DNA from 4 places in the Halomonas sp. HG01 genome. Region 3 is predicted to be linked to each of the others. Evidence: predicted binding sites of a transcription regulator. Region 3 holds the regulator's gene; each other region holds the start of a gene.

Region 1 (4,120 bases), 1.1 Mb from region 3:
CAGAGCGCGCTCCAGCACCCAGCGAATGGCGCGATCGTCATCGACGATCATGACGCGTGCGGCTTCAGTCATGGGATGTCTCCAGCGGTATCAGCAGTCGGAATTCGGTCTGGCCCGGCCGGGAGTCGCATTCGATCAGCCCCTGGTGGCGGTGCAGGACCGACTGGGCGATCGACAGCCCCAGGCCGCTGCCCTCGGCGCGGCCGGACACCATGGGGTAGAACAGCGTCTCCTTGAGCTCCTCGGGGATGCCGGGACCGTTGTCGATGAGGCTCACCTGGCAGACCAGGCGATGGCGCTCGGCGCCGAGGGTGAACTGGCGACGCGCGCGGGTCTTCAGCACCAGGGTGGGACCCTCGATGCCGGCCTCGGTCATCGCCTGCACGGCGTTGCGTGCCACGTTGAGGATGGCCTGGATCAGCTGGGATTCGTCGCCCATCAGATCCGGCAGGCTGGGATCGTAGTCGCGAGTGAAGGTCACTTCGGGGTGTTCCACCGACACCAGGGCCCGGACCCGCTCCAGTACCTTGTGGATGTTGAGCGGCTCGGGACGATTGAGCCGATGGGGGCCGAGCATGGCATCCACCAGGTCGCGCAACCGATCGACCTCCTCGACGATGATGCGGGTGAACTCGGTGAGCTGGGAGTCGCCCAGGTCGCGCTCCAGCAGCTGGGCGGCGCCGCGGATGCCGCCCAGCGGATTCTTGACCTCATGGGCGAGCCCCCGCGCCAGCACCTTGATGGTCTCCTGGCGGGTCTGCAGCGCCTCCTCGCGTGAGATGCGCAGCAGCCGGTCGCGGGGCTCCAGCTCCATCAGCAGCTCGTCCGCCGACAGCGGCGTGACGGTGTAGTCCACCGTCAGCGCGTCGCCGGTGGGCAGGGTCAGGCGCGCCTCGCGCTGGGTGTAGGGATGGAACTCGTCGCGTGCCTTGGCCAGCAGTTCGCCGATATCGTCATCCGAGTTCACCAGCCCCGGCAGCGGCAGGCCGGTGACCCTCGAGCGGCTCAATGCCAGCAACGCCTCCGCCGCCGGATTCATCCAGCGCAGCTGCAGCCGGCCATCCAGCAGCAGCACGGCGGTGGTGAGGTGTTCCATCAGGCGTTGATACATGAAGGCATTCCCGTTGGTGCATTCCGGCGGCGAAACGATGCGGCGCCTCCCTCATGTGCTGCAAGAAGCGCGCCACTTTGGGGAAGACGGCATGGCGTCGCCTCCCGGCTGATCCGACATGGGGATCATGCACCATGGTAGTGCACCACGCTGGTGCACGCACTGCGAGGCAGCGCTCACTCCGGCTCGAGCGGCTTCCTGAAGTGCGCTCGCGGGGCGTGATGCGCTCGCCATGCTTCATGGTCGTGCCGACGGCGATCGCTTCCGGGCGGACGATCGCCGCGCAGCGCCTCGGCATGGCGGAAGGCGCTGCCCTCGCTCACCCGGTCGGCGTGATCGAAGGCATCGAAGTGCCCGTCGTCACGCGCCGGCGGTGGGATACAGGGCCTCGGGGAGCCATCCGGACACAGCGGTCGATGCGGCCGGCGAGGGGGCAGCTAATGGTTGGCGGGATTGTTGGGATTGCTCGGCAGATTGACGCTGGCCCGCTGAACGTAGAGCGTCAGCGGCGAGGTGCGGTGGCGCACCGCGCCGGAGGCGTCGAGCAGCTCGGCCTGCACCCGGTGCTCACCGCGGTTGAGATTGGAGAGCAGGAAGGTGTCGGTGTGCATGGCGGACTGACTGACCTGGCCGTCCACCAGCAGCCGCACGCGATGGTCGTCGCGCAGGTCGGGGCGGATGGCGAGCTGCACCTGAACGTTGCCCGCGGCCCCGGTAGGCAGGGTCGTCTGCTGCTCGGGGGAGGCGATCGCGAAGACGTCGTAGGGCATGAAGGGCTGGCCAGGCTCGCCGTAGCGCGTGGTGCTCTCGGGCCGACCGGACGAGGCGCTCGACAGCGGCTGCACCGGCCGCGACGGCACCACGGTGAGCGGATCGAGCTCCACCGCCTCGCCGCCGCGCCCGGGGTCGTCGGTGAAGACGACGTTGCCCTGGGCATCGGTGGTGCGATAGATGGTCTGCGCGACGGCCGGCAGGCTCATCGCCAGGCCCAGCGCCAGTGTCATGACAACCTTGTGCATGCGTCTCTCCCGAGCTCCGTGACGGTCCCGTGCGGCGCGCCGTGCGCCTGCCATCGTCCTGCTCCAAGCCTAGCCCACCGTCGACCCGGAACGGAATCCACGTTCGCGCCCCGGGTGAAGAAGAGTAGGATGAGGCGGCGACACCAACAGCCAAGGAGCGACGGGCATGGAGGCATGGGAGAAGGTGGTCTTGCTGACCCTGGTGGCCGGCATGGCGATGCCGTTGGGGGGCTGGGTCGCCCAGGTGGAACGCCTCGGGCCGAACTGGCTGGAGAACGAGCTGCGCCACGGCATCATCGCCTTCGGCGGCGGCGCCCTGCTCTCGGCGGTGGCCCTGGTGCTGGTGCCCAACAGCCTAGAGGCGCTGGCCCCGGGGCCGGCCATGCTCTGGTTCCTCGCCGGCGGCCTGGCCTTCATGGGCATCGACATCCTGCTCGACCGCAACGGCACCTCCGCCAGCCAGCTGACGGCCATGCTCTCCGACTTCCTGCCCGAAGCCCTGGCTCTGGGGGCCGCCTTCACCTATGGCGGCGGCAGCGGCGTGCTGCTGGCCCTGCTGATGACGCTGCAGAACCTGCCGGAAGGCTTCAACGCCTATCGCGAGCTGCGCGAGACCACCCACTACTCGGCCCGGCGCCTGCTGACGCTGTTCTTCGCCATGGCCTGGCTGGGCCCGCTGGCGGGGCTGGGCGGGCTCTGGTGGCTGGGCGACTACCCCACCCCGGTGGCCGCGATCATGCTGTTCGCCGCCGGCGGCATCCTCTACTCGGTGTTTCAGGACCTGGCCCCCCAGGCCCGCCTCGAACGCCACTGGGGGCCGCCGCTGGGCGCAGTGCTCGGCTTCGCCATGGGCATCGTCGGTCACATGCTGATCCACTGATGGCCATGACGGGGTCAGCCCGCGGCATCGAGACACGCAAAAGAAAGACGCACAAAAAAGGCACGCCCTCGGGCGTGCCTTTCGCGTGCTGGAGCGCGGCGCCAGGCGCCGCGCGGCATCAGCAGCTGTAGTACATGTCGAACTCGACCGGATGCGTGGTCATGCGCAGGCGCTCGACGTCCTCTTCCTTGAGCTCGATGTAGGCATCGATCATCTCGTCGGTGAACACGCCACCTTCGGTCAGGAAGGCACGGTCCTCGGCCAGCGCCTCGAGGGCCTGGTCCAGGCTCTCGGCGACGGTCGGGATGGACTTGCCTTCTTCCGGCGGCAGGTCATAGAGGTTCTTGTCCATGGCGTCGCCGGGATGGATCTTGTTCTTGATGCCATCGATGCCGGCCATCAGCATCGCCGCGAAGCACAGGTAGGGGTTGGCGGTCGGGTCGGGGAAACGCGCCTCGACACGCTTGCCCTTCGGGCTGGCGGTGTACGGGATACGGATGGAAGCGGAGCGGTTGCGGGCGCTGTAGGCCAGCATGACCGGCGCTTCGAAGCCCGGCACCAGACGCTTGTAGGAGTTGGTGGACGCGTTGGTGAAGGCGTTCAGGGCACGCGCGTGCTTGATGATGCCGCCGATGTAGTACAGCGCCATTTCGGACAGGCCCGCGTACTCGTCGCCGGCGAACTGGTTCTGGCCGTCCTTCCAGAAGGACTGGTGGACGTGCATGCCGGAACCGTTGTCACCGACCAGCGGCTTGGGCATGAAGGTGGCGGTCTTGCCGTAGGCGTGGGCGACGTTGTGCACCACGTACTTCATTTCCTGAAGTTCGTCGGCCTTCTTCACCAGGGTGTTGAACTTGACGCCGATCTCGTTCTGGCCGGCGTTGGCGACCTCGTGGTGGTGCACCTCGACGGACTGGCCGATGGCCTCGAGGGTGTTGCACATGGCGCCACGGATGTCGTGGAAGCTGTCGACCGGCGGAACCGGGAAGTAGCCGCCCTTGACGCGCGGACGGTGCGCCAGGTTGCCGCCTTCGACCTGACGGTCGGTGGCCCAGGCGCCTTCCTCGGAGGTGATCTTGTACATGGCGCCTTCGATGTCGGCCTTCCAGT
Region 2 (4,120 bases), 1.4 Mb from region 3:
CTGCCAGGGGTCCGCGCCGCGTCTCGTGCCCTTCATGGCGTCGAACCAGGTGATGTTGATCTCGTAGGGCGAGTCCTCGCCATCGTCCTTGGTGCGCATGCTGACGAAGCCGCCGAAGCGGTGCATCAGCTCGAGCAGCGCGTCGACCTCGTGGTGGGGCAGCCAGCCCTCCAGCGGGCGCACGCCGATGCCGTCGTGGCTGGCGGTGAAGTTGAGAAAGCTGCAGCCCGGGGGCAGTGCGGGCAGGCTGCGCAGCCAGGCCGCCAGGGTGCCGGCCTCGCCGCTGGTAAAGGTGTGCAGCAGCAGCGGCGGCAGCGGGAACTGATAGACCAGGTGCGCCTCGTCCGGCGGCGTGCCGTCCTTTTCGAGCCTCTCAAGACCGAAGTAGCTGATGTTCTCGCGGTGCGGCACGTTGGTCTCGGTGAGGATCAGCGTGCCCGGCGCCACGTGATCGGCGATGGCGCGCAGCAGCCGCACGACCTCGTGGGTCTCGGGCAGGTGGATGCAGGAGGTGCCGACCTTCTTCCACAGGTAGGCGATGGCATCCAGGCGGATCACTCGCGCGCCCTGGCAGAGGTAGAACAGCAGGATACCGACGAACTCCAGCAGCACGTCGGGGTTGGCGAAGTTCAGGTCGATCTGATCCTCGGAGAAGGTCGCCCACAGGTGACGGGGCCCGCGGCGGGTCGGCACCTTGACCAGCAGCGGCGAGCTGCGTGGCCGCACCACCGCCGAGAGGTCGGTCTCGGGATCCATCTCGATGAAGTAGTCGCGGCCGGGCTGGTTGCCGCCGAGATAGTCGGCGAACCACAGCGATTCCCGTGAGACGTGGTTGAGCACCAGGTCGACCCCCAGATCGAAGCGACGGGAAAGGCGGCGGACCTGGGGCCAGTCGCCGAGTTTGGGATCGACCTCGCGGTAGTGGATGACCGAGAAGCCATCGTCGCTGCTCCAGGGGAAGAAGGGCAGCAGGTGCACGCCGCTGAAGGTCTCTCCGAGGCGGCCGGCGACGAAGTCGTCGAGGACGTCGAGCGGTGGCTGCTCGCCGTCGACCAGGCTGTCGCCGTAGGCGATCAGCCACTGGTCGCGTTCACTCCACAGCGGACGGGCGGGCGGTGCCTCACCATCCGGGGGCGTCATGGGGGCCTGATGCGCCAGCAGGGTGAACAGCCGGCGCAGCACCTCGTCGGCGCGGGGGCCGTAGAGCATCGTCAGGTGGCGATGGGCGCGCTCATGGAAGGCCTCGGCGCCAAGTGGCGTCGAAAGGGAGGGTGCCGGCATGGCGATCGCCTCTCGTTGGGGGTTTCCTTAAGCATGCAGGCCGCGTGCCAGCTGTCCATGCTGGCGGTGTCGTGCCCGGCGTCATCACCGCTTGAGTCTATAGCGGCTAGAGGCTCTAGGCTGATGCCATGTTTCGATGACGAGCCCCGAGGAGGTCAGGATGGCGCAAGACGCCGCGCAGGAAGCCGAAAAGGGTGCACTCCAGCGACACCAGTGGCGCGTGGAAGGCATGGACTGTCCGAGCTGCGCCGGCAAGATCCGCGGCGCGCTGGAGCGTCTGGATGGCGTGGCTGACGTGAAGGTCTCGGTCATGCAGGGCTCGCTGGCCCTCGATCTGGATACCGGCCGCACGGCGCCCGAGGACGTGGCGTCGCTGGTCGAGCGGTTGGGCTATGGCGTTCGGCGCCAGTCGGCGCAGGACGATGCCGAGGCGCCTTCGGGCGCCGGCTGCTGTGCCGGGCGCGATCATGCCGATCATTTCCGTCGGGGTGATGACGCCTCGCCCCGGCGCTGGCATGCCACCGCCAAGGGGCGGCTGGTGCTGGCCACCGGGGTGGCGCTCGGCGTGGCCACGCTGCTGCGCTTCACCGTCGGAACGGAGGTGGCCCACTGGGCCTTCCTGGCGGCCTGCCTGATCGGACTGGCGCCGGTCGCTCGCCGTGCGGTGAGTGCGGCGCGGGTCGGCATGCCGTTCACCATCGAGATGCTGATGACCCTGGCCGCCGGCGGTGCGCTGATCATCGGCGCCGCCGAGGAGGCGGCCATGGTGGTGCTGCTGTTCGCTATCGGCGAGATCCTCGAGGGCGTGGCCGCGGACCGGGCCCGCTCGGGCATCCGCGCGCTGGCCGATCTGGTGCCACGCGAGGCACGCCTGGAAGTCGCCCCCGGCGAGACGCGCACGGTGGATGTGGCACATCTGGCGGTCGGCCAGGTGGTGGTGGTGCGCCCCGGCGACCGCATCCCCGCCGACGCCACCATCCTCGAGGGCCGCTCGTCGATCGATGAGTCGCCGGTGACCGGCGAGTCGGTGCCGCGGGACCGGGGCGAGGGCGACGAGGTGTTCGCCGGCTCGATCAACCATGACGGCGTGCTGCGGCTGCGCGTGGCCCGGTCGCCCGAGGACAACACCATCGCACGCATCATCCGGCTGGTGGAGGAAGCCCAGGAGGCGCGGGCGCCCACCGAGCGCTTCATCGACCGCTTCAGCCGCGTCTACATGCCGGCGGTGGTCGGCCTGGCGGTGCTGGTCGCGGTGGTGCCGCCGCTGGCGTTGGGCGGCGAATGGGGCGAGTGGACCTATCGCGGCCTGGCGCTGCTGCTGATCGGTTGCCCCTGCGCGCTGGTGATCTCGGTGCCGGCATCGATCGCCTCGTCGCTCTCCAGCGGCGCCCGGCACGGGCTGTTGCTCAAGGGCGGTGCGGTGATCGAAGCCGCCGCCCGCACCGAGGCGGTCGCCTTCGACAAGACCGGCACCCTGACCGAGGGCCGGCCGCGGGTGACCGATGTGGTGCCGGCAAGCGACGCCGTGGCCGCGCAGGACGTGATCGCCCTGGCCGCGGGCCTGGAGCGCGACGCCAGCCATCCGCTGGCGCAGGCGGTGGTCGCCCATGCGGAGGCGCAGCAGGTCGCGGCCTCAAGGGTCAGCGAGGCCCGGGCGGTGCCCGGGCAGGGCGTCGAGGCGCTGATCGAGGGTCGCCGGGCCTTCGTCGGCGCGCCGCGCCACGTGGCCGATCGCGGCACGCTGGCCGAGGCGCTGGCCGCGCGAATCGAGGAACTCGAGGCCGAGGGCAAGACGGTGATCGTGGCGGTCGAGGACGGCGTGGCGCTGGGGGCCATCGCCCTGCGCGACGAGCCGCGGCCCGATGCCGAGGCCGGCGTGCAGGCGCTGTCGGCGCTGGGCGTGCGCTCGGTGATGCTGACCGGCGACAACGATCGCACCGCCGCGGCCATCGCCGGGCGCCTCGGCATCGAGCGTCGCGCCGGGCTTATGCCGGAGGGCAAGGTCGAGGCGATCCGTGAGCTGGCCGGCCATGAGCGGACGATGATGATCGGTGACGGCATCAACGACGCCCCGGCGCTGGCCAGCGCCCAGGTGGGCGTGGCCATGGGCTCGGGGACCGACGTGGCGCTGGAGACCGCCGACGGCGCGCTGCTGCGCAACCGGGTGGGCGACGCGGCGGCGCTGATCCGGCTGGCGCGGGCGACCATGGCCAACATCCGCCAGAACATCGCCATCGCCCTGGGGCTCAAGGGGCTGTTCCTGGTCACCACCGTGCTCGGCATCACCGGGCTGTGGCTGGCGATCCTGGCCGACACCGGCGCCACCGTGCTGGTCACGCTCAACGCCCTGCGGCTGCTGCGCTTCGCGCCGGGCGATCGTGACTCGACGGAAGACGACGCGGCCGTTGCCGCCTCGCCCGCGGCAAACTGAATTAGCCTGGCGGCCTACAAAAACGCCGCGCCGGCTGATTGCCGGCGCGGCGTTCTGCATCAAGGCGTGAGGTCAGACCTCCTTGTACAGCTCGGCGCCCTCTTGGCGGAACTTCTCGGCCTGCTCCTCCATGCCCTTCATCACAGCGTCCTGGTCGCCGTCGAGGCCCTTGTCCTTGGCGTAGTCGCGGACCTCCTGGCTGATCTTCATCGAGCAGAACTTGGGCCCGCACATGGAGCAGAAGTGCGCCACCTTGGCCGAGTCCTTGGGCAGGGTCTCGTCGTGGTATTCCCGGGCGGTGTCCGGGTCGAGGCCCAGGTTGAACTGGTCCTCCCAGCGGAACTCGAAGCGCGCCTTCGACAGGGCATTGTCACGGCGCTGGGCGGCCGGGTGATCCTTCGCGAGATC
Region 3 (4,120 bases):
CTGGAAGGCGACGCCAGCGCGCCCATCCAGGTCGAGGCCGACCGCCTGGACCTCGACGACCGCGCCGGCACCGCCGTCTATCAGGGCGACGTGCAGATCCAGCAGGGCAGCATGCAGCTGACCGGCGACCGCGTGGAGATCCAGCGCAACGAGGCCGGCCAGCTGACCACCGCCACCGCCACCGGCCAGCGCGCCTACCTGGAGCAGAAGCCCGCCCCCGATCAACCCCTGGTCCGCGCCTGGGGCCGCACCGTGGTCTACCACGTGGCCGAGCGGCGCATCGAGCTCGTCGACCAGGCCGAGCTGCACCAGGGCGGCGACACCTTCGACGGCGGCTACCTCGAATACTTCCTCGACCGCCGGGTGGTGCAGGCCCGCTCCGACGCCGAGGGCATCGGCGAGCGCCAGCGCGTGCGCATGACCCTGGAGCCGGAACAGCAGGACGGCCCATGAAGACCCTGAGTGCCCAGAACCTCGCCAAGAGCTACAAGCGCCGTCGCGTCGTTCACGACATCAGCCTGGAGATCCAGCAGGGCCGCATCGTCGGCCTGCTGGGCCCCAACGGCGCCGGCAAGACCACCTCCTTCTACATGATCGTCGGCCTGGTCCGGGCCGACGCCGGCCGCGTCGTCATCGACGACCGCGACCTCTCCGGCGCCGCCATGCACCAACGCGCCCAGGCCGGCATCGGCTACCTGCCCCAGGAAGCCTCGATCTTCCGCAAGCTGTCGGTGGCCGACAACATCATGGCCATTCTCGAGACCCGCCGTGACCTCGACCGTGCCGGCCGCAAGGCGCGCCTGGAGGCACTGCTGGAGGAGTTCCACATCACCCACATCCGCGACAACCTGGGCATGAGCCTGTCCGGCGGCGAGCGCCGGCGGGTCGAGATCGCCCGGGCGCTGGCCACCGAACCCGATTTCATCCTGCTCGACGAGCCCTTCGCCGGCGTCGACCCGATCTCGGTAGGCGACATCAAGGGCATCATCCGCCAGCTCAAGGCCCGCGAGATCGGCGTGCTGATCACCGACCACAACGTGCGCGAGACGCTGGACATCTGCGACGGCGCCTACATCGTCGGCGACGGCCAGATCATCGCCGAAGGCGACGCCGAGGCCATCCTCGCCAACCAGCGGGTACGCGACGTCTACCTGGGCCAGGACTTCCGACTCTGAGCCTATTGGCTTCGCAAGTCACTGATATATTGTCGCCATGCACAGACAGGCATGGCAATTGCCATTGGCATGCTAATTGCTGAGCAAAGGCTTGCACGGCGGGCACACCCACACTAGGGTGGAAGGCCTCTTTGCCGCAGGACCGGAACGCTTGCCATGGCCATGAAGGCATCCCTCCAACTGCGTGTCGGCACCCAGCTGACCATGACGCCCCAGCTGCAGCAGGCCATCGGCCTGCTGCAGCTCTCGACCCTTGATCTGCGCCAGGAGATCCAACAGGCCCTGGAAGCCAATCCCATGCTGGAGCTGGAGGACGACTTCGGCGAGCAGGCCGCCGGGGAGACGCCGGACGACGACTGGTCCGACGAGATTCCGGAAGAACTCAGCGTCGACAGCGACTGGTCGGACACCTTCCAGGACGCCGGCGGCAGCGGCGAGGCTCCCGACTTCGAGCGCCAGGCCGCCGGCCAGAGCCTGCAGAGCCACCTCGTCTGGCAGCTGGCCATGAGCGAGCTCGACGAACGCGAGACCCGCATCGCCGAGAGCCTGATCGATGCCGTGACGCCGGACGGCTATCTGGATCAACCGCTCGACGAGCTGCGCGACGGCCTGCGCGCCCAGGGCCTCGACGGGCTCGCTACCCGCGAGGTCGAAGCGGTGCTGCTGCGCCTGCAGCAGTTCGAGCCCACCGGCGTGTTCGCCCGCGATCTGCGCGAGTGCCTGCTGCTGCAGCTGGCCACCCTGACCGACGACACCCCGCTGCTGCCCCAGGCGCGCCGCCTGGTACGCCAGTTCCTCGAGGCCCTGGCCGGCAACGACCGGCGGCTGCTCAAGCGGCGTCTGGGGCTCGACGACGAGACCCTCGACGAGGTCATCGGCCTGATCCGCGGCCTCGACCCGCGCCCGGGCAGCGAATTCGCCAGCGGCGACAGCGACTACGTGATTCCCGACCTGATCGCCCGCTACACGCCCCAGGGCTGGCGCGTCGAGCTCAACCCCGAGGCGATGCCGCGGCTGCGCATCCAGCCCGACTACGCGGCGCTGATCAAGCGCGCCGACAAGAGCGACGACAACCAGTTCCTCAAGGACCACCTGCAGGAGGCGCGCTGGCTGATCAAGAGCCTGGCCAGCCGCAACGACACCCTGCTGCGCGTCGGCCACGAGGTGATGACCCGCCAGATCGAGTTCCTCGAGCACGGCGAAGAGGCCATGAAGCCGCTGATCCTGGCCGACATCGCCCAGACGGTGGAGATGCACGAGTCGACCATCTCTCGGGTCACGACCCAGAAGTTCATCCACACCCCCCGCGGCGTCTTCGAGCTCAAGTACTTCTTCTCGAGCCAGGTCGGCGACGGCGAGGATGCCCACTCCAGCACCGCGATCCGCGCCCGCATCCGCAAGCTGATCGAGGGCGAACCGCCGCGCAAGCCGCTGTCCGACAGCAAGCTGGTCACCCTACTCGCCGAGGAGGGCATCGAGGTGGCCCGACGCACCGTCGCCAAGTATCGCGAAGCGATGCACATCCCCTCCTCCAGCCAGCGCAAGCGCCTCGGCTGAGGCCCTCCCGACGGGGGGGTTCCAGAGTATGAAAACGCGTCTGGCACGGGGGGTTTGCAAGGCACCAAAAAGGGTTACAATCGAGTCACCACCCAAGGAGCAAGGAGCGTGTCATGCAAGTCAACCTCACCGGCCATCACGTGGAATTGACCGAGCCCCTGCGTGACTACGTGCAGGAGAAACTCTCCCGCCTGGAACGCCATTACGACAACATCACCACCGTTCAGGTGACGCTCTCCGTCGAGAAGGAACGCCAACAGGCCGCCTGCACGCTGCACGCCGCCGGTGCCGATCTGCACGCCGAAGCGATGGACGCCGACATGTACGCCGCCATCGACGCCCTTGCCGACAAGCTGGACCGCCAGCTCGTCAAGCACAAGGAAAAGACTCAGGCCCGCGCCCAGGGCGCCGCAAGCGTCCGCTGAGTCATGTCACTCGAAGCCATCCTGCCCCCCGAGCGCACCCTCTTCGGTGTGCCCGGGGGGAGCAAGAAACGGGTGCTGGAGTTCTTCAGCACCTTCATCGCCCAGAACATTCCCAGCCTCGACAGCCAGGAGGTCTTCAGCCGGCTGATCGGGCGGGAGCGCCTGGGCAGCACCGGCATCGGGCACGGGGTCGCCATCCCCCATTCCCGCAACCCTCACTGCAAGGCCCCTATCGCCGGCTTTCTCAAGCTCGACGAACCGGTCGACTTCGACGCCATCGACGGTGAACCCGTCGACCTGGTGTTCGTGCCGCTGGTCCCCGAGGAAGCCGACGACGCGCATCTCGCCCTGCTCGGCCAGGTCGCCGGCGTGATGAACGACGCCGCGACCCGCAGCGCCCTGCGTCGGGCCGGCAGCCAGCGCGAGCTGCACGACAGCCTCCTCGACGCCATCCGACGACAGGCACCGGCCGCCAGCGGACGCAGCTGAGGGCCGCCCCCGACCAGGAGACCCGATCCGTCATGCAGCTCGTCATCATCAGCGGACGCTCCGGCTCCGGCAAGTCGATCGCCCTGCAGGCCCTCGAGGACCTCGGCTACTACGCCATCGACAACCTCCCGGCGATGCTCCTCGGACCGCTGGTCGACGAGCTGCGCAGCGGCCAGTCCCTGCGCAGCGCCGTCGCGGTCAGCATCGACGCCCGCAACCTGCCCCATGCCCTGGAACGCTTCCCGACGCTGCTCGAGGACGTGCGTGCCCGCGACATCCAGTGCCAGGTGATCTACCTGACCACCGATGCACGCATCCTGCTGGAGCGCTACTCCGCGACCCGGCGCCGACACCCCCTGACCCGCGATACCGAAATGACCCTGGCCGAGGCGATCGATCGCGAGGAAGACGCCCTGTCGGAGATCCGCGACCTCGCCGATCTGCTGATCGATACCTCGCGGCTCTCGGTGCATG
Region 4 (4,120 bases), 1.5 Mb from region 3:
GGCCCTTGGTCAGTCTTACCCGGGCGCTATACTCGCCGCCGGCGCCGGTCAGCTTCGCCAGCTGCTGGTCGCCCACGCCGAACGCCGCCGCGTCTTCCGGAGTGATCTCGATGAAGGGCTCGGCGCGGTGATTCATCAGCCGCGGCGCCCGGGCGGTGCGGGTCATGGTGTGCCACTGGTCGCGCACCCGGCCGGTGTTGAGGCGCAGCGGGCGCTCGGCGCTGAGCGCCTGCTCGGGGCCGCGCGGTCGCACCGGCAGCAGTCGTGCCCGGCCGTCCGCGGTGGCGAAGCGGCCGTCCTCGAACAGCCGTGCGGTGCCACGGGGCGATGCGGCGGTCACCGGCCACTGGATCGGCGCCAGGGCGTCATAACCGGCGCGGTCGAGCTCCGCCAGCGCCGAGATGTCGAACAGCCGCGCCTCGCTGCCCGGGACGCCGGGGGCGTTCTCGAAGCCGGAGAGCCGCGCGTGCTCGGCGAAGATATCGCCGGGGTGGCTGTAGTCGAAGGCCTCGCCGAAGCCCAGCCGGCGCGCCGCCTCGCAGACGATCCACCAGTCGTGGCGCGCCTCCCCGGGCGGCGGCAGCATGCCGCGCTGGCGCGAGATGCGCCGCTCGGAGTTGGTCACGGTGCCATCCTTCTCCGACCACGACGACGCCGGCAGCACGATATCGGCATAGGGCAGCAGGTCGGTGTCGGCCATGCATTCGGAGACGATCACCAGCGGGCACTTCTCGAGCGCCGCCCGCACCCGATTGGCGTCGGGCAGGCTGACCGCAGGATTGGTGGCCATCACCCACAGCGCCTGGATCTCGCCGCGCTCGATGGCCTCGAACAGCGCCACCGCCTTGTGCCCCGGCGCCTCGGGCAGGCTCGGCGTCAGATGCTCGGTGGCCCAGAAGCGCGTCACGCGGTCGGGGGCGCCGACCGAGTCGTAGTCCATGTGGGCGGCGAGCTGGTTGGCCAGCCCGCCCACCTCGCGGCCGCCCATGGCGTTGGGCTGGCCGGTGATCGAGAAGGGCCCGGCGCCGGGCAGGCCGATCTTGCCGCCGGCCAGGTGGCAGTTGATGATCGCCTGGCACTTGTCGGTGCCGCTGGACGACTGGTTGATGCCCTGGGAATAGAGGGTCACCACGTGCAGCTGGCTGGCGAACCAGTAGAAGAAGGTCTCCAGGCGCTCGGCGTCGACGTCGCAGTCGGCGGCGATGGCTGAGATGGACACGTCGTCCTCGCGGGCCGCGGCCAGGGCCTCGTCGAGCCCGGCGGTATGCTGCACCAGATAGACGTCGTCGAGCCGGCCCTTGTCGGCCATCCACGCCAGCAGGCCGGTGAACAGCCGGGCATCAGTGCCGGGCCTGAGTCCCAGATACAGGTCGGCGATCTCGCAGCTGTCGGTGACCCGCGGGTCGATCACCACCACCCGCATCAGCGGGTTGCGGCTCTTGGCGGTGCGCAGCCGCTGGTAGAGCACCGGGTGGTTCCAGGCCAGGTTGGAGCCCACCAGCACCACCAGCTCGGCCTCCTCCAGGTCCTCGTAGCTGCACGGCACGGCATCGGCGCCCAGCGAACGCTTGTAGGCGGCCACCGACGAAGCCATGCACAGCCGCGAGTTGGTATCCAGGTGCGGCGTGCCGAGAAAGCCCTTGAACAGCTTGTTGGCGACGTAATAGTCCTCGGTCAGCAGCTGGCCGGAGAGATAGGCCGCCACGGCGTGATCGCCGGCGGATGCTCGGGTGGCCTGGAGGCGGCTGGCCACCGCATCGAGCGCGGTGTCCCAATCGACCTCGACGCCATCGACCCGTGGCCGCGTCAGGCGGCCATGATCGCCCAGGGTCTCGGCCAGCGCCGCCCCCTTGACGCACAACCGCCCGTGGTTGGCCGGGTGGTCGCCGTCGCCCTCCACGTCGGTGATTCGTCCGCCCTCGATGTCGGCGGTCACGCCGCAGCCGACGCCGCAGTAGGGGCAAGTGGTGCGCGCCTGTTGCATGGTGCTCTCCTCGATCGCGATCGCAGGTCCCGAAACGACGACGCCCACCGCCGCGCCGGGTAAGCGCGGGGGTGGGCGTCGTTGCCGTGGATCGCCGCCATGGCGATCCGGGAGTCTCTTTCCCCGATAGAAGCAATCGGTGTGCCAGACGGACGAAAAGCGCCGCTTCTCAGACCGGCGCGTCCGGGGTATCGACGTCGCCTGCACCAGACTGCCGCGTTTTCCACCGCACTCCGCGCCCTCATGGTGCAGGATTCGACACAACGCGGATGCCTCGCCGCCCGGGCATTGGCGACGCAGATGCTGGAACGTCTCTTGCATGACCAGGGTTGACCGTTTCCGCCATCACGAGCCCTATGCCATGCCCCAGCCCTTGCGAATCCTGCTGGTCGACGACGAGAGCGTCCGCGCCGCCATGGTCGAGGAGGCCCTCGGCCAGGAGGGGCACGAAGTGATCTGCCACCTGCAGAGCCCGGCCAGCCTCAACGACATGGTCGAGCGCCACGCCCCCGACGTGGTGATCATCGACATGGAATCCCCCGACCGCGACACCCTCGACAGCATGTCGCAGCTGCACCGCCAGAACCCGCGGCCGGTGGTGTTCTTCGCCGACCAGCACGACCCCGACTCCATGCAGGCCGCCCTCAAGGCCGGCGTCAGCGCCTACGTCGTCGACGGCCTGGTGCCGACCCGGGTCCGGGCGATCCTCGAGGTCGCCGTGGCCCGCTTCGACGCCTTCCAGTCGATGCGCCAGGAGCTCGACCGCACCCGCACCCAGCTGGCCGACCGCAAGCGCATCGAGAAGGCCAAGGGAATGTTGATGAAGCACCAGGACTGCGACGAGCCCCAGGCCTATCAGACGCTGCGCAAGCTGGCCATGGACCGGGGCCAGCGCATCGGCGAGGTGGCCGGCAACGTGATCGATATCCTCGAAGGACTGGAGAAAGGCCTATGAGCATGTCCCAAGCCCCCGAGCTTTCCCGCCTGACCCTGGGCATCGTGCCACTGCTGGACGCCGCCCTGCCGATCGTCGCCCGGGAAGGCGGCTTCTTCGCCGCCGAGGGGCTCGAGGTCACGCTGTCGCGGGAGAGCGCCTGGTCGACCCTGCGCGACAAGCTCGCCGCCGGGCTGCTCGACGGTGCCCAGCTGCTGGCCCCGCTGCCGCTGGCCATGAGCCTCGGCGCCTCCGGCACGCCCTGCGACGTCCTGGCGCCGCTGGTACTCGGCCGCCACGGCAATACGCTGGTGCTGTCCCCCTACTGGTCGGAGGGCATGGCCGCGCCCCTGGACGACTCCCCCGGCGGCCGGGATCCGGCCGTCAACGCCCGCGACTTCGCCGAACGGCTGCGCCGGCGCGGCACCACACGCCCACGGCTGGCCATGGTGCATCCCTTCTCCAGCCACCACTACCAGCTGCGCGACTGGCTGGCCCTGGGTGGCCTCGACCCCGACACCGACGTCGAACTGGTCGCCCTGCCGCCGTCGCGCATGGTCGAAGCCCTCGAACAGGGCCGCATCGACGGCTTCTGCGTCGGCGAGCCCTGGGGCAGTCAGGCCGCACAGCGCGGCGGCGGGCGCATCGTCGCCACCGGCGCCGCGCTGTGGCCGGGCCATCCCGAGAAGGTGCTCGGCGTGACCCATGACTGGGCCGAGCGCCACCCGGCCACCCTCGCGGCCCTGATCCGCGCCCTGATCGCCGCCGCCGGCTGGCTGACCGAGGCGCCCGAGCACCGGCGCCTGGCGCGCGACTGGCTGGCCCTGCCGCCCTACCTGGACCGCGCCATGGATCATCTGCCGACGCTGCCGCTGGACGAGCCGCCGATCGAGCAGCGCCTCACCGGGCTGCGCCCCGGGGCCGACGAGCTGGCCCGGGTGGTGGAGCATCTGGCCCGCCAGCTCGGCGAGCCGCTCGACCGTGCCGCGGTCGAGACCTGCTACAGCCCCGTGCATATCGATGCCGCGACGCACCAGGAGCGTGCATGACGACCGCGACTTCATCCGTCCCGCGCCGGCCATCGCCCGGGAGATTTCACCCAACTCACTGACATTGCAGTTCTTTACTGGCGACTGGCCCGATCCTTGATAGGAACAGGTCAGAACGGCGGGCCCAGGCCCCCGGCGGTCAACGGCGATCGC

Evidence for each region. Region 3 encodes sigma-54, which starts transcription at its own class of promoters, with help from an activator protein. Its sites were predicted from a motif close to TGGCACNNNNNTTGCTNT; they were not measured.
Region 1: a site for sigma-54 is predicted at 1,169-1,186, ahead of glnL (nitrogen regulation protein NR(II)). Genes of this name have one in related genera too.
Region 2: a site for sigma-54 is predicted at 1,314-1,331, ahead of UN84_RS12255 (sugar phosphorylase). Genes of this name have one in related genera too.
Region 4: a site for sigma-54 is predicted at 2,114-2,131, ahead of UN84_RS12755 (nitrate reductase). Genes of this name have one in related genera too.

Annotation. Positions count from the first base shown of each region.
Region 1 covers NZ_CP022134.1:14,633-18,752, reverse strand. The annotation lists gene ntrC (nitrogen regulation protein NR(I)) at 1-72, opposite strand, end outside; gene glnL (nitrogen regulation protein NR(II)) at 65-1,111, opposite strand; gene UN84_RS00075 (DUF4124 domain-containing protein) at 1,549-2,130, opposite strand; gene UN84_RS00070 (ZIP family metal transporter) at 2,297-3,010, shown strand; gene glnA (glutamate--ammonia ligase) at 3,129-4,120, opposite strand, start outside.
Region 2 covers NZ_CP022134.1:2,567,029-2,571,148, reverse strand. The annotation lists gene UN84_RS12255 (sugar phosphorylase) at 1-1,281, opposite strand, end outside; gene UN84_RS12250 (heavy metal translocating P-type ATPase) at 1,442-3,712, shown strand; gene thiC (phosphomethylpyrimidine synthase ThiC) at 3,785-4,120, opposite strand, start outside.
Region 3 covers NZ_CP022134.1:1,153,504-1,157,623, reverse strand. The annotation lists gene lptA (lipopolysaccharide transport periplasmic protein LptA) at 1-453, shown strand, start outside; gene lptB (LPS export ABC transporter ATP-binding protein) at 450-1,175, shown strand; gene UN84_RS05365 (RNA polymerase factor sigma-54) at 1,332-2,732, shown strand; gene hpf (ribosome hibernation-promoting factor, HPF/YfiA family) at 2,846-3,157, shown strand; gene UN84_RS05355 (PTS sugar transporter subunit IIA) at 3,161-3,646, shown strand; gene rapZ (RNase adapter RapZ) at 3,679-4,120, shown strand, end outside.
Region 4 covers NZ_CP022134.1:2,678,103-2,682,222, forward strand. The annotation lists gene UN84_RS12755 (nitrate reductase) at 1-1,984, opposite strand, end outside; gene UN84_RS12760 (ANTAR domain-containing response regulator) at 2,304-2,939, shown strand; gene UN84_RS12765 (CmpA/NrtA family ABC transporter substrate-binding protein) at 2,936-3,967, shown strand.